One region of the Serratia ficaria genome, then DNA from elsewhere that is predicted to be linked to it. Evidence: predicted binding sites of a transcription regulator. Region 1 holds the regulator's gene; each other region holds the start of a gene.
The links. The regulator PhoB, encoded in region 1, activates phosphate uptake and scavenging genes when phosphate is short. The targets are predictions, from matches to a motif close to CTGTCATAAAACTGNCNNAT.
Positions count from the first base shown of each region.

Region 2: a site for PhoB is predicted at 1,712-1,731, ahead of opgB (phosphatidylglycerol--membrane-oligosaccharide glycerophosphotransferase). Genes of this name have one in related genera too.
Region 3: a site for PhoB is predicted at 2,027-2,046, ahead of nudF (ADP-ribose diphosphatase). Genes of this name have one in related genera too.
Region 4: a site for PhoB is predicted at 1,603-1,622, ahead of ugpB (sn-glycerol-3-phosphate ABC transporter substrate-binding protein UgpB). Genes of this name have one in related genera too.

Region 1 is NZ_LT906479.1:1,145,998-1,149,568, forward strand. Features, by position in the region: gene sbcC (exonuclease subunit SbcC) at 1-89, opposite strand, end outside; gene sbcD (exonuclease subunit SbcD) at 86-1,318, opposite strand; gene phoB (phosphate response regulator transcription factor PhoB) at 1,543-2,232, shown strand; gene phoR (phosphate regulon sensor histidine kinase PhoR) at 2,257-3,571, shown strand, end outside.
Region 2 is NZ_LT906479.1:3,356,184-3,359,754, reverse strand. Features, by position in the region: gene opgB (phosphatidylglycerol--membrane-oligosaccharide glycerophosphotransferase) at 1-1,553, opposite strand, end outside; gene CKW09_RS15950 (transporter substrate-binding domain-containing protein) at 1,846-2,586, shown strand; gene CKW09_RS15945 (ABC transporter substrate-binding protein) at 2,614-3,549, opposite strand.
Region 3 is NZ_LT906479.1:4,520,141-4,523,711, forward strand. Features, by position in the region: gene yqiA (esterase YqiA) at 1-46, opposite strand, end outside; partial or broken gene cpdA (3',5'-cyclic-AMP phosphodiesterase) at 46-873, opposite strand; gene CKW09_RS21180 (DUF1249 family protein) at 901-1,326, opposite strand; gene nudF (ADP-ribose diphosphatase) at 1,326-1,958, opposite strand; gene tolC (outer membrane channel protein TolC) at 2,242-3,571, shown strand, end outside.
Region 4 is NZ_LT906479.1:227,373-230,943, forward strand. Features, by position in the region: gene livF (high-affinity branched-chain amino acid ABC transporter ATP-binding protein LivF) at 1-292, shown strand, start outside; gene CKW09_RS01025 (aminotransferase-like domain-containing protein) at 339-1,526, shown strand; gene ugpB (sn-glycerol-3-phosphate ABC transporter substrate-binding protein UgpB) at 1,775-3,094, shown strand; gene ugpA (sn-glycerol-3-phosphate ABC transporter permease UgpA) at 3,304-3,571, shown strand, end outside.

The DNA.
Region 1 (3,571 bases):
TTGCTGGCGAAAGGTTCGGCGGTGAAGTCGATTTTCCACTCACCCTGCAATGAGTTGAGGTTCTTTAACCGCAGGCTGAGAATTTTCATTGGTCCGCCTCCCGTTGAGGATGCCGCACCTCATCGACCACCTGATGGAACATCTGGCGCATCCGCTGCTGACGCGCTTCGGCCATCTCCGGCTCCTGCGCCAGCCGCCGTTCAAACACTTCGCTGACGCTCAGCTCGTTGAGCGTTTCCTTATCCTGCTGTTCGATCGCCTGGCGGCGCTGCTCCTTGCTGCGCCGCAGCAGCACCACCTCCACCGGCAGCTCATCCGCCAGCAGCTGGATGCGGCGCTGAATGTCGCTGAGGTAGTCCTGGGTCGCCACCTCGATATCCAGCCATACCGGCAATTCGCCTTGATAATCGGCGAACTGCCGCAGTTGTTGCTCTATCTGCGGCAAATCGCCCTTGATCAGCCGCATAGGCTGGAAGCTGGGGATCTCCAGCGGCGTCACCTGCTGCAGGGCGCCGGCGGCGAAGTCGACCATGAACACGCTTTTGGCCTTGCCCAGTTCATCGAAGCTGAGCGGGATAGGCGAGCCGCTGTAGCGAATATGCTCCGACTTGGCGACGTTTTGCGCGCGATGAATATGGCCCAGCGCAATGTAGTCGGCGGGGGGAAACGCCTGCGCCGGGAAGGCGTCCAGCGTGCCGATGTAGATATCGCGCACCGAGTCGGAGGCGGTGACGCCGACGGTGGTCAGGTGGCCGGTGGCGACGATCGGCAGCGGCAATCCCAGTTGGTCGCGGCGGTCGCAGGCCGCCCGATACAGCGCCTGATAATGTTCGGCGATCGCTTCCTGCAGCGCCAGCTGCTTCTGCGCGCCGGATTCGCCGGCGCGGCTGGTGAGCAGGTCGCGCGGCCGCAGGAACGGGATGGCGCACAACACCGCGCCCGGCTGGCCGTCGCGTTGGTTCAGCACCAGAATTTGCCGTTCGATGTCGCTCTGCGCGTTGGCGATCACCGTCGCGTTCAGGCAGGAAAGCAGCTCGCGCGATTCGTTCAGCGTCGCCACCGAGTCGTGGTTGCCGCCCAGCACCACCAGCTGGCAGCCGGTGCGCCGCAGCTCCACCACAAAGCGGTTATACAGCTCGCGGGCGTAGCTGGGCGGGGAGCCGGTATCGAACAGGTCGCCGGCGACGATCAGCGCATCCACCTGCTGTTGTTCGATCCGTTCGATCAGCCAGCGCAAGAAAGCCTGATGCTCGGCGGCGCGGCTCTTGGTGAAAAAGTACTGGCCAAGATGCCAGTCAGAGGTGTGGATCAGGCGCATGACACTCCCGGGGCGATAAGGTAATGGCGAGGATTATAAAGGGCGCGGCAGCGGCTGTCGTGACGCAATCATTATGACAACCGAATGATTTTTCTTTTATGTAAAAAATAATCGCTATGCTTACTGCCTATAACCATCCCTTTTTTTCATAAAAGTGTCACAAAACTGACGCATAATGGCGCCCGCAATCAACTGTGATCGCTAACACATTGGCAGGATTGACGATGGCAAGACGCATACTGGTGGTGGAAGACGAAGCGCCGATCCGTGAGATGGTGTGCTTTGTGTTGGAACAGAATGGTTACCAACCGTTGGAAGCCGAGGATTATGACAGCGCCGTGACGCGCCTGTCTGAGCCGTTCCCTGATTTGGTGTTGCTCGACTGGATGTTGCCCGGAGGTTCCGGCATTCAGTTTATCAAACATATGAAGCGCGAAGCGCTGACCCGCGACATTCCGGTGATGATGCTGACCGCGCGCGGCGAAGAAGAAGATCGGGTGCGCGGCCTGGAAGTGGGGGCGGACGATTACATCACCAAACCTTTCTCGCCCAAGGAGCTGGTGGCGCGCATCAAGGCGGTAATGCGCCGCATCTCCCCGATGGCGGTGGAAGAAGTGATTGAAATGCAAGGGCTGAGCCTGGACCCTTCCTCACACCGCGTGATGGCCAACGATCAGGCGCTGGATATGGGGCCGACCGAGTTCAAACTGCTGCACTTCTTTATGACCCATCCGGAGCGTGTTTATAGCCGCGAACAGTTGCTTAATCACGTCTGGGGCACTAACGTTTATGTGGAAGACCGTACCGTTGACGTGCATATCCGTCGGCTCCGCAAGGCGTTAGAGACCAGTGGTCATGATAAAATGGTTCAAACCGTTCGGGGCACCGGCTACCGGTTCTCAACGCGCTACTGATCGCGCCGCGCTGGAGAATATGCCGTGTTAGAACGTCTGTCGTGGAAGAGGCTGGCCCTGGAGCTGGCCCTTTTCTGTCTGCCCGCCTTGCTGCTGGGCCTGATTTTCGGTTATCTGCCCTGGTTCCTGCTGGCGTCCGCGCTGGCGGCGCTGGCCTGGAATTTTTATAACCAACTCAAACTCTCTCACTGGCTGTGGGTCGATCGCAGCATGACGCCGCCCCCGGGGCGCTGGAGCTGGGAGCCGCTGTTCTACGGGCTGTACCAGATGCAGCAGCGCAATCGCCGCCGCCGCCGCGAGCTGGCCTTGTTGATCAAGCGTTTCCGCAGCGGAGCCGAATCGCTGCCCGATGCGGTGGTGATGACCACCGTCGAAGGCAACATCTTTTGGTGCAACGGGCTGGCGCAACACCTGCTGGGCTTCCGCTGGCCGGAAGACAACGGCCAGCATATCCTCAACCTGCTGCGTTACCCCGAATTCACCCACTACCTGCAACAGCAGGAGTTCTCGCGCCCGCTGACGCTGCAGCTGAATAACGAACACTACGTCGAATTCCGCGTGATGCCCTATTCCGAGGGGCAGCTGCTGATGGTGGCGCGCGACGTCACCCAAATGCGCCAGTTGGAAGGCGCGCGGCGCAACTTCTTCGCCAACGTCAGCCACGAGCTGCGCACGCCGCTGACGGTGCTGCAGGGCTACCTGGAGATGATGAGCGACGAAGAGCTGGACGGCTCGCTGCGCGGCAGGGCGCTGGGCACCATGCAGGAGCAGACCCGGCGCATGGACGGGCTGGTCAAGCAGCTGCTGACGCTGTCGCGCATCGAGGCGGCGCCCAACGTGGAAATGAATGAACGGGTGGACATTCCGCTGATGCTGCGGGTGCTGCAGCGCGAAGCGCAGTCGCTGAGCGGCGGCAACCACGAAATCACCTTCCGGGTGAACGAGCAGCTTAAGGTGTTCGGCAACGACGATCAGCTGCGCAGCGCGGTGTCGAACCTGGTGTATAACGCGGTCAATCACACGCCGAAGGGCACCAATATCGAAGTGAGCTGGCAGCAGACGCCGCAGGGCGCGCAGTTCCAGGTCAGCGACAACGGGCCGGGCATCGCCGCCGAACATATACCGCGCCTGACCGAGCGCTTTTACCGCGTCGACAAGGCGCGCTCGCGCCAGACCGGCGGCAGCGGGCTGGGGCTGGCGATCGTCAAGCACGCGCTCAGCCACCACGATGCGCGGCTGGAAATCCTCAGCGAGCCGGGGAGCGGCACGCGATTCATCTTTACCTTGCCTAACCGGTTGATTGTTCCCGCCGCTTTATCAGAGAATGCGGTGAAAAATT
Region 2 (3,571 bases), 2.2 Mb from region 1:
TTGAGGATAAACGGCACCTTGAAGGTTACGCCGGAGAAGGTGAAGCGGCGGCCCCGGGTATCGACGCTGTAGTCGGTGATGCCGTTCGGGAAGCCCCATTGCTTGATCACCGCCGGTTTCCAGCCGTTGATTTTCTCGTCGATGTTGAGGAACACCGTGGACAGCGTCGAGGCCGACAGGCTGCTGCGGCCAAGGCCGATGTAGTTGTCGCCGCCCATGCGGTCCAGCACGGTGGCGCCGTTGTCCAGCGTGCTGCGCTTCTCGTTGCGCTGTTCCGCCTGCGGGCGGGTGCCGTCGATGATAAAGAACAGGTTGCGCCGCTTTTGCTTGGCCAGAATGTCATAGGCGGTATTGTTCATCGCCAGATGATCGGAAGACACCACGATCACCGTGTTGCTGAAATACGGCGAACGTTTGATTTTTTCGATCAGCGCGGCGATATGTTGCTGGCTGCAGGCCACCGCGCTCAGTGAACGGTTGTCTTTATTCTGCCAGGCGTAGGTTTTTTTGCTGCAGCTGGCGGAGATAAAACCGTCCGGGTGATGGGTGTCGACGGTCAGGGCGAACAGCGAAAATTTTTGCTGCCGGCTGGAGAGCTCGACAAACTTGTCGTACACCAGATCCAGCAGGGTATCGTCATACCAGCCCCAGTCGTTTTTATAGCCCGGATCGCTGACCTGAGCGCGCAGTTCCTTATAGCCGTAAACGTGGTCGAAGCCGTGCGATTTGAGGAAGGTGTCCTTGCCGGCGAACGCCAATTCGGCGCCCTGATAGAAATAGTTGCCGTAGCCGGCGGATTTCAGCACGTCTCCCAGGCAGACGTTTTCCGGATAAAAGGTCGAAACGGCGCTGGACGCGTTGCCGTCGAACGGGGCGAACAGCGGGATGCCGCACTGCGAGGCCACCATGCCGGCGATGGTGTAGCCGGTGCCCGGCAGCTGTTGGGTGTTGCTGAAATCAATGCTGTCCTCCCGCAACCGGTCCAGTTCATCGGTCAGGCCGGGGAAGCTGTGCCGATCGAAATAGGTGCGTTCCAGGCTTTCCGCATAGATATACACCAGGTTAGGCTGCTTGCCCTGCAGGGTCTTTTTCGGCGCTTTATAGTAGGTGGCGAAATCGGCGGTATCGCCGCCGATTTGGCTTTTGACCAGCAGCGAAATGTCCTGAAAGGCCGGCGTGGTGCCGACCGAAAACAGCGCCAGCAGCACGGCGATCAGGCTGTAAATCACGCTGCTGCTTTTGGCCTTGCGGCGCAGCAGGCTGCGGGCCAACAGGGCGAAAATCAGCGCCAGCGCCGCCAGCAGGCCGAGAAACGGCAGCACGTATTTGCCGACGCCGGCGCCTTTCAGGCTGCTGGTGACGGTGTAGATCACCGCATCGGTAATGCCGTCGCCGGTGAAGTAGTTGCTGGCGATCAGGATAACGTTCAGGATCAGATAGCTGCCGAGCAGCGTCAGCAGGATAGCGAACCACCAGCGGTTGGCGGCGGCCCGGGTGCGATAGATTGAAATCGAGGCCAAAAAAAGAACGAACGACGCGAGTGCTGAAACCATCCACCGAATCCTGTCTGATTAGAAAGAAAATCTTTACTGTTCTGGCGCACGCCGCCAACGCTGCCGGGGCGTGAAAAATGAAGGGTATAGCCTATTGAAAGCGGCAGGGCAATGCGCGTTTGCGCCGCGCGGCGTTCGGCGGCGGCGATTGGCGGTTTTTGTGACAATACTGTGACAATCATCACGCCGCGCAGGCCGATAACGCCGAAATATTGCTCGCCGGGCTTTTGGCTCTACCATTAATGGGTAGCGTCGAATGCCGGCGCGCCTATCAGTCATTCAGGAGAAAAACATGCAGGCTATTCCCGCAGCCGTACTCGAGGAACTGGCGCCGCAGGGCGCCCTGCGCGCGGCGATCAACTTCGGCAACCCGGTGCTGGCGCAGCGGGGGCCGGGCGGCGAGCCGCAGGGCGTCTCGGTCTCTCTGGCCGCGGCGCTGGCCGGCGAGCTGGGCGTGGCGCTGGAGCTGGTGCCCTATGATGCGGCGGGCAAGGTGTTCGCCGATCTCGACAGCGGCGCCTGGACCCTGGCCTTTATGGCCATCGAACCGGTGCGTGCGGAACAACTCGCCTTCAGCGAACCTTATGCGATCATCGAGGGCACCTATCTGGTGGCCGAGGCGGCGCCCTATCGGCAGGTGGCCGAGCTGGATCGGCCGGGCGTGCGCATTGCGGTGGGCAAAGGCGCGGCCTATGACCTGTTCCTGTCGCGCACGCTGCAGCAGGCGCAGCTGGTGCGGGCAGGCACCTCCGCCGAAGCGATCGGCCTGTTTCTGGAGCAGGGGCTGGAGGCGGCGGCGGGGGTGCGCCAACCGCTGATGGCCGCTGCGGCCGCGAACCCGGGGCTGCGGGTGCTGGCAGGGCATTTCACCGCGATCAGGCAGGCGATGGCGGTGCCGCGGCGCAAAACGCAGGGTGCGGCCTACGTGAACGATTTTATCGAACGCTGCAAGGCCGACGGCCGGGTGGCCGAGGCGCTGCGGCGCAGCGGCCAGGGCGATGTGACCGTGGCGGGCGGCAAGGCGCCCGGCTAAACGGGCTCCCGCCGCGGCCGGGGCAACTCAGCGCAGTTCGACCGCGTACTCCTCCACCGGGGTGATTTTCTTGATCAGCTTATTGTCGAACAGGAACTGCTCGTAAGCCTGGTAGCGCGCGCTGTCCAGCCTGGCCGGATCGGTGGCGAACAGCGGCAGGCTGGCCTGCCAGGCCTGCTTGTTCAACGCGGTATCCAGTTCGGGATAGGCTTTGGCGAACGCCAGCCAGGTTTGCTGCGGGTGCGCGCGCAGGTAGTCGCCGCCTTTTTTCAGCGCGGCGAGGAATTTTTTGATCTTCGGCTCCGCCAGCGCGTCGCGGCTGGCGACGATGATCAACTCATCGTAGGCCGGCACGCCGTAGTCTTCCACGTTGAACACCCGCGGCTCCTTGCCCTGCAGCTTCAGCTCCAGCGCTTCGATATTGCGATAGCCGCCGATCACCGCGTCCACCTGGCCCGCCAGCAGGGCGCCGGTCAGCTGGAAGTTGACGTTGATTAGCTTGATGTCGTCAGGGTTGACGCGCTGATTTTTGGCCATGGTGGCCAGCGTCGCCTGTTCGATGCCGCTGACCGAATACCCGACCTTTTTGCCTTTGAGGTCCGCCGGCGTGGCGATGCCTTTATCCAGCGTGATGACGGTGTTCAGCGGCGTGTCGATCAGCGTGCCGACGCGCACCAGCGGCAGGCCCTGATCGGCGAAGAAGTGCAGCTGCGGCTGATAGGTGATCGCGAGGTCCGCCTGTTTGGCCGCCACCAGCCGCGGCGGCAGCGCCGGATCGGACGGCGGCACGATCTTGACGTCCAGTCCGGCGTCCCTGAAGGCGCCGATCTGTTCGGCCACCATGATCGGCGCGTGATCGGGGTTGATGTACCAGTCGAGCACCAGCGTCAGCTTTTCGGCGGCGCCGGCCTGGCTCGCCATGGCGGCGCCGAGCAGCAGGCCGCAGACGGTTTTTTTAAACATGGTTGTTCCCTTAGTGGTTGAA
Region 3 (3,571 bases), 1.8 Mb from region 1:
ACTGCGGCGAACTGTTGAAACCGTGCAGATAAAGTAGCGTAGACATCAGTACCCATCCGAATCCATGTCGGGGCGGAAATCGTCGTTCTCCAGCCGGAATACCTGCGTTTCGACCCGGCCGTCCGGCAGCAGGTCGAGGTAACGCCAGCCGGGAGAAACCTCGTCGATGGTAAAATTAGTGCAGTGCGGCTTGAATTGCACGCAGGTGGACGGCGTCGCCAACAGGCGGCGGCCCTGCCATTCGAGGTCCAGATCCTGGTGAATATGCCCGCAGACCAGGGTATTCACCTTGGGATAGCGCAGCAGGATCGCCCCCAGCATATGCGGGTTGCGCAGGCTGTGCTGATCGAGCCAGGTACAGCCGGAAGGCAACGGGTGATGGTGCAGCAGCAGCAGAGTATAACGCTCTGGGTGGGCCTGCAGGCAGCGCTCCATCCACTCGAGCTGATACTCGCTCAGTTCGCCGTGCGGCACGCCGAACACCTAGCTGTCGAGCAGCAGCACCTGCCATTTATCGCCCAGCAGCACGTGCTTGGAGGGCGCGATGCCGGCGGCGGCCAGCGCATCGACCATCGCCGGCTGGAAATCGTGATTGCCCGGCAGCCAGACGCAGGGCGCCGGCAACCTGGCGATACCCTCGGCAAAGTGCCGATACGCAGCCTGTGAATGGTCCTGCGCCAAATCGCCGGTGGCGACGATGAGATCGACCTCGCGCCGCTGCGCCTGGACGGCGTCCAGCACCGCATGGTAGCTGCGATAGGTATTGATGCCGAGCAGGGTCTCATTTTCGCCGGCAAAAAGGTGGGTATCTGTTATTTGTAGGATCCTGACCGTGTTCCCACTCGCCACGGGCAGTCTAAACAGGCTTTCCAAATGGTGTCCTTTGTTATTTCAGTCTGTCTAACAAACCGGAACCGCCATCGCTCCATGCGCCAAGCAGTAGCGCAACCAATCAGCAAGAAACTGGTTAATTTGATGCTTTTCGTCGCGTTGATGCAACTTTTTATTAGGATAATCATAACGCGCTTTAAAGCGATAGATCTGCTGAGTGGAACACACTTCCGCAACCATGGCGTCATGATACAGCCGCACCGTCATGGCCGGCAGGCTCCAGTAGCTGACGGCGGGAAAGGTCTGTTCGATCTCCACCAGCGAGGTATAGCGCGTAGACTCGACGAGGGTCAGACGATAGTGGGCGCCATTCACCTGATAAGTCGCCGTTTCACCCACTTCGTCGTTGCGCGGCAGCAAGCGGCGCAATTGCGCGAAGTTGGTTTCGCACAACCGCATCATTTCGGGGAAATCAGGGGTATAGCGTTGTTTCATTAGTTGGCCCACTCTTTTCTTAGCGATTCATGGTGCAACGCCAGCCATTGCAATGCAATCACCGATGCGGCGTTATCGATCGCGCCTTCTTCAACCCAGCGATAAGCCTGTTCGCGGCTGACCACGTGGACGCGGATGTCTTCATTTTCTTCCTCCAGTCCATGGATGCCCTCGGCGGTGGCGGCGTCGACCTCGCCGACCATGATCGACAGGCGCTCGCTGGTGCCCCCCGGGCTGGCCAGATAGCTCAACACCGGCTTGCAGCGGCCGACCGCCACGCCGGCTTCTTCTTCGGCTTCTCGGCGGCACACGTCTTCGACGCTCTCGCCGGTTTCGATCATACCCGCCACCATTTCCAGCAGCCAGGGGGAATTACTGGTATCGACCGCGGCGATGCGCAGTTGTTCAATCAGCACCACCTGGTCGCGCACCGGGTCATAGGGTAACAGCACCGCCGCATGCCCGCGCTCGAAAATCTCGCGTTTTATCTCGGGGCTCATGTCGCCGTTGAACAGGCGATGGCGGAAACGGTATAAATTGAGTGAAAAAAAACCACGGTACAGCGTCTCACGTGCAATAATTTCTACATCTTTTTTATCGAAAGTAACCGGCGACGGCTGTGAACGGCTCATAAGCGAATTCTCCTGCATGAGTATGCCGATAAAATAAACAGTTTTGATGACAGAAACGGCCGGACGATCTGCCGCAGCTTTATGATAGATTGTCAGCCATAATATCAGGTGCGGTCTGCGCGGCCAGTTGAACGGCGGCAAATGGGCGGCCTGAAAGGTAAAAGTTACGCCGGATGGCACATTCAGCCACCTGATGCGTACTGCAGACTCTGCTAGAATCGGCAACTATTTCGTCTATCGTCAGCGCTAACATAGCAATATTGCTGCACAACAAGGAATGCAAATGAAGAAACTGCTCCCCCTTCTTATCGGACTGAGCCTGGGCGGCTTCAGTGCAATGAGCCAGGCAGAGAACCTGCTGCAGGTCTACAAACAGGCCAGGGAAAGTAACCCGGACCTGCGCAAAACTGCTGCTGACCGCGACGCCGCATTCGAAAAAATCAACGAAGCGCGCAGCCCGCTGCTGCCGCAATTGGGTTTGACCGCCGGTTATACCTATGGCAACGGTTACCGCGATGCCAACAACGTGAACAGCGACGTCACCAGCGGATCGCTGGCGCTGACCCAGACCATTTTCGACATGTCGAAATGGCGCGCGCTGACGCTGCAGGAGAAGACCGCCGGTATCTCCGACGTCACCTTCCAGACCTCGGAACAGACGCTGATCCTTAACACCGCCACCGCCTACTTCAACGTGCTGAAGGCGATTGACACGCTGTCTTACACCCAGGCGCAGAAAGACGCGGTGTACCGCACCCTGGATCAAACCACCCAGCGCTTCAACGTGGGCCTGGTGGCGATCACCGACGTGCAGAACGCCCGCTCCAACTACGATACCGTGCTGGCGGCCGAAGTCTCCGCCCGCAACGATCTGGACAACGCCCTGGAATCGCTGCGTCAGGTGACCGGCGCGTTCTATCCTGAACTGGCCTCGCTGAACACCGATCGCTTCACCACCCAACGGCCGGAAGCGGTGAACAACCTGCTGAAAGAGGCCGAAGCGCGCAACCTGAGCCTGCTGTCCGCGCGCCTGAGCCAGGACCTGGCGCGTGAGCAGATCCGCTCGGCGCAGACCGGCTATATGCCGACCGTGGATATGAGCGCCTCCACCGGCATCACCAATAGCAAGTACAGTGGTTCAGGCAACACGAATCCCGATACTGATATCGGCCAGAATAAAATCGGCGTAAGCTTCAACCTGCCGATCTACAGCGGCGGCGCGACCAACTCGCAGGTAAAACAGGCGCAGTACAACTTCGTCGGCGCCAGCGAACAGCTGGAAAGCTCGCACCGCAGCGTCGTGCAGACCGTGCGTTCGTCGTTCAACAACGTCAACGCCTCGATCAGCAGCATCAACGCCTACAAACAGGCGGTGGTTTCCGCCCAGAGCTCTCTGGACGCCATGGAGGCCGGCTACCAGGTCGGCACCCGCACCATCGTCGACGTGCTGGACGCCACCACCACGCTGTATAACGCCAAACGTCAGCTGTCCGACGCGCGTTACACCTACCTGATCAACCAGCTGAACATCAAGTCCGCACTCGGCACGCTGAACCAGAACGATCTGCTGACGCTGAACGGCGCGCTGGGCAAACCGATTTCCACCTCACCGG
Region 4 (3,571 bases), 920 kb from region 1:
CGAACAGCAGATGCTGGCGATCGGCCGCGCGCTGATGAGCCAACCGAAGCTGCTGCTGCTCGACGAACCCTCGCTGGGGCTGGCGCCGATCATCATTCAGCAGATCTTCGACATCATCCAGCAGCTGCGGGAAGAGGGCATGACCATCTTCCTGGTGGAGCAAAACGCCAATCAGGCGCTGAAACTGGCGGATCGCGGTTATGTGCTGGAAAACGGCCGCGTGGTGTTGGAAGATACGGGTGCCGCATTGTTAGCAAACGAAGCAGTACGGTCGGCGTATCTGGGCGGGTGAACCGCCCCCCTACGAATTAAAAAATAATCAGGTACGAGAATAAGAAATGAAGACAGAAGGGTTACTCGCGCAGCGCATCGTCAATGTAAAAAGCTCGGCAATCCGTGAATTGCTCAAGCACAGTAAGATGGAAAACGTCATTTCGCTGGCGGGCGGCATCCCCTCTGATGCCCTGTTTGACTTCGAAGGGTTGAGCATCGCCACCCAGCAGGCGATCACCGAGCAGCCGAAAAGCGCCTTTCAGTATGGCCTGACCGAAGGCAGCCCGCTGCTGCGCGAGCGTATCTGCGCGCTGTGCGCCGAGCGCGGCGTTTCCGCCCGCGCGGAAGAGGTGATGGTGACCGCCGGCTCTCAGCAGGCGCTGGATCTGGTGATGCGCGCCATCGTCAACCCGGGCGACGTGTTTGTGGTGGAGCGCCCGACCTACCTGGCGGCGCTGCAGACGCTGGAGCTGGCGGAAGCCAACATCCTGTCGGTCTCCTCCGACAGCGACGGCATGGTGGTGGAAGAACTGGCCGAGCTGTTGAAAACCCAGCGCATCAAGGGCGTGTACGTGGTGCCGAACTTCGGCAACCCGAGCGGCATCACCCTGAGCGCGGCGCGGCGCGAACTGCTGGTGAAGCTGGCGGCCGAGCACAACTTCCTGATCATCGAAGACGACCCGTACGGCGAGCTGCGCTTTACCGATGAGCGCCACGCCACGCTGCATCAGGTTTCGCAGCGGGTGCTGGGCCACACCGATAACATTATCTACACCTCGACCTTCTCCAAGATCCTGGCGCCGGGCCTGCGCCTGGGTTGGGCTATCCTGCCCGAGTTCCTGTTGCACAAGGTGGCGATCATCAAGCAGGCGGCGGATCTGCATGCCAGCGCGCTGTCGCAGAGCATCGTCGAATGTTACCTGGGGCTGGATCGCCTGCCGGCGCAGATCGAAAAGATCCGCGCCGCTTACAAGCATAAAGGCGAGATCCTGGCCGGGCTGGTAGAAAAAGAGCTGGGCGACTACATCACCTTCGATCAGCCGAAGGGCGGCATGTTCCTGTGGGCGCGCTTCCGTCAGCCGTTCAACGCCACCGAGTGGCTGAACACCACTCTGCAGCAGGGCGTAGTGTTCGTGCCGGGGGAATATTTCTTCTCCGATAACCCGGATCGTTCGACCTTCCGCCTGTCGTTCGCCACCGCGACCGAGCAGCAAATGCAGGAAGCGGTCGCTCGCCTGCGTCGTTCGCTGTAATTTCCACGGCGGCGGGGCGCACTGCCTCGCCGTCGACATCAAAACGCAATCTGCACTTCACTCTCCCGTCATCCGGCTGTCATCTAACGGTTATTTTTCTGTCATCCGCGCATGGCATGTTAGCTTCCGAACAAAAAACTGATTCTTTTCGCTCACGCGCTTATTGCCCCAATAGATTTCACGTTGCAGCAAGGCGGCTGCGGCTTGAGAGATGCAGGGGATACACCAGCTTTTTTCAGGAGTTAGGCATGCTCACCTACGCTATTCGCAAAACCACGCTGTGCGTCGCGTTGACCCTGGCGGTCAGCACCCAGGCACTGGCGGCGACCGAGATCCCGTTCTGGCACTCAATGGAAGGCGAACTGGGTAAGGAAGTGGATTCCCTGGCGGACCGCTTCAACCAGACCCACAGCGACGTCAAGATCGTACCGGTTTATAAGGGCAACTACGAACAGAGCCTGGCGGCGGGCATTGCCGCTTACCGCTCCGGCAAGGCGCCGGCGATCCTACAGGTGTACGAAGTGGGCACCGCCACCATGATGGCGAGCAAAGCGATCAAACCGGTGTATGAGGTGTTTAAAGACGCCGGCATCAACTTCGACGAGTCGGTGTTCGTGCCGACGGTGGCCGGCTATTACACCGACAACAAGAGCGGCCACCTGCTGTCTCAACCGTTCAACAGCTCTACCCCGGTGTTGTACTACAACAAGGACGCCTTCAGGAAGGCCGGCCTGAACCCGGAACAACCGCCGAAAACCTGGCAGGAGCTGGCGGCGGATACCGCCAGGCTGCGCGCGGCCGGCATGAAGTGCGGCTATGCCAGCGGCTGGCAGGGCTGGATCCAGCTGGAGAACTTCAGCGCCTGGCACGGCGTGCCGTTCGCCACCGAAAACAACGGCTTCGGCGGCGCCAACGCCAAGCTGGAATTCAATCAGCCGCTGCAGGTGAAGCACATTCAGCTGCTGGAAGACATGAACAAGAAGGGTGATTTCACCTACTTCGGCCGCAAAGACGAGTCCACCGAGAAGTTCTACAGCGGCGACTGCGCCATCACTACCGCGTCGTCCGGTTCGCTGGCGGATATCAAGCACTACGCCAAGTTCAACTACGGCGTGGGCATGATGCCGTACGACGCCGACGCCAAAAACGCGCCGCAGAACGCCATCATCGGCGGGGCCAGCCTGTGGGTGATGAACGGCAAAGACGCCGCTACCTACAAGGGCGTGGCCGAGTTCCTGCAGTATCTGGCGCAGCCGGAGATCGCCGCCGAGTGGCACCAGAAGACCGGCTATCTGCCGATCACCACCGCCGCTTACGACCTGACCCAACAGCAGGGATTCTACGACAAGAACCCGGGCGCCGACGTCGCCACGCGCCAGATGCTGAACAAGCCGCCGTTGCCGTTCACCAAGGGCCTGCGCCTGGGCAATATGCCGCAGATCCGCAGCGTGGTGGATGAAGAACTGGAAAGCGTCTGGACCGGCAAGAAAACGCCTCAGCAGGCGCTGGATGCCGCCGTACAGCGCGGTGATGTACTGCTGCGCCGCTTCGAATCTTCGACGCAATAATCCCATTTGACTACTGCGCTTGCCATCTTGGGATTGGGCAGTGCTCGGACTCCTCACGTACTACGTGTACGCTCCGGATCCTGTGCGCTGTCCGCACCCAATCTGGCGGCGCTCGCAACGTCAACTGGAATTATTGCAGTCATGATTTTTGGCTACCGCACTTCGCCTCGTTTCGAATTGCCCATCTTTGTCTGCATGAGTCCTAGATTATGAGCTCACATCGTCCCGGTTTCGGCTGCAGCTGGCTGCCCTATGTGTTGGTGCTGCCGCAGCTGCTGATTACCGCAATCTTCTTTCTGTGGCCCGCCGGCGAGGCGCTGTGGTACTCGGTCCAGAGCCTCGATCCCTTCGGCCTGTCCAGCCAGTTTGTCGGGCTGGATAACTTTACCCAGCTGTTCCAAGACCCTTACTACCTCGATTCGTTTTACACCACGCTGATTTTCAGCTTGCTGGTGGCGGGCATCGGGCTGGTGGTGT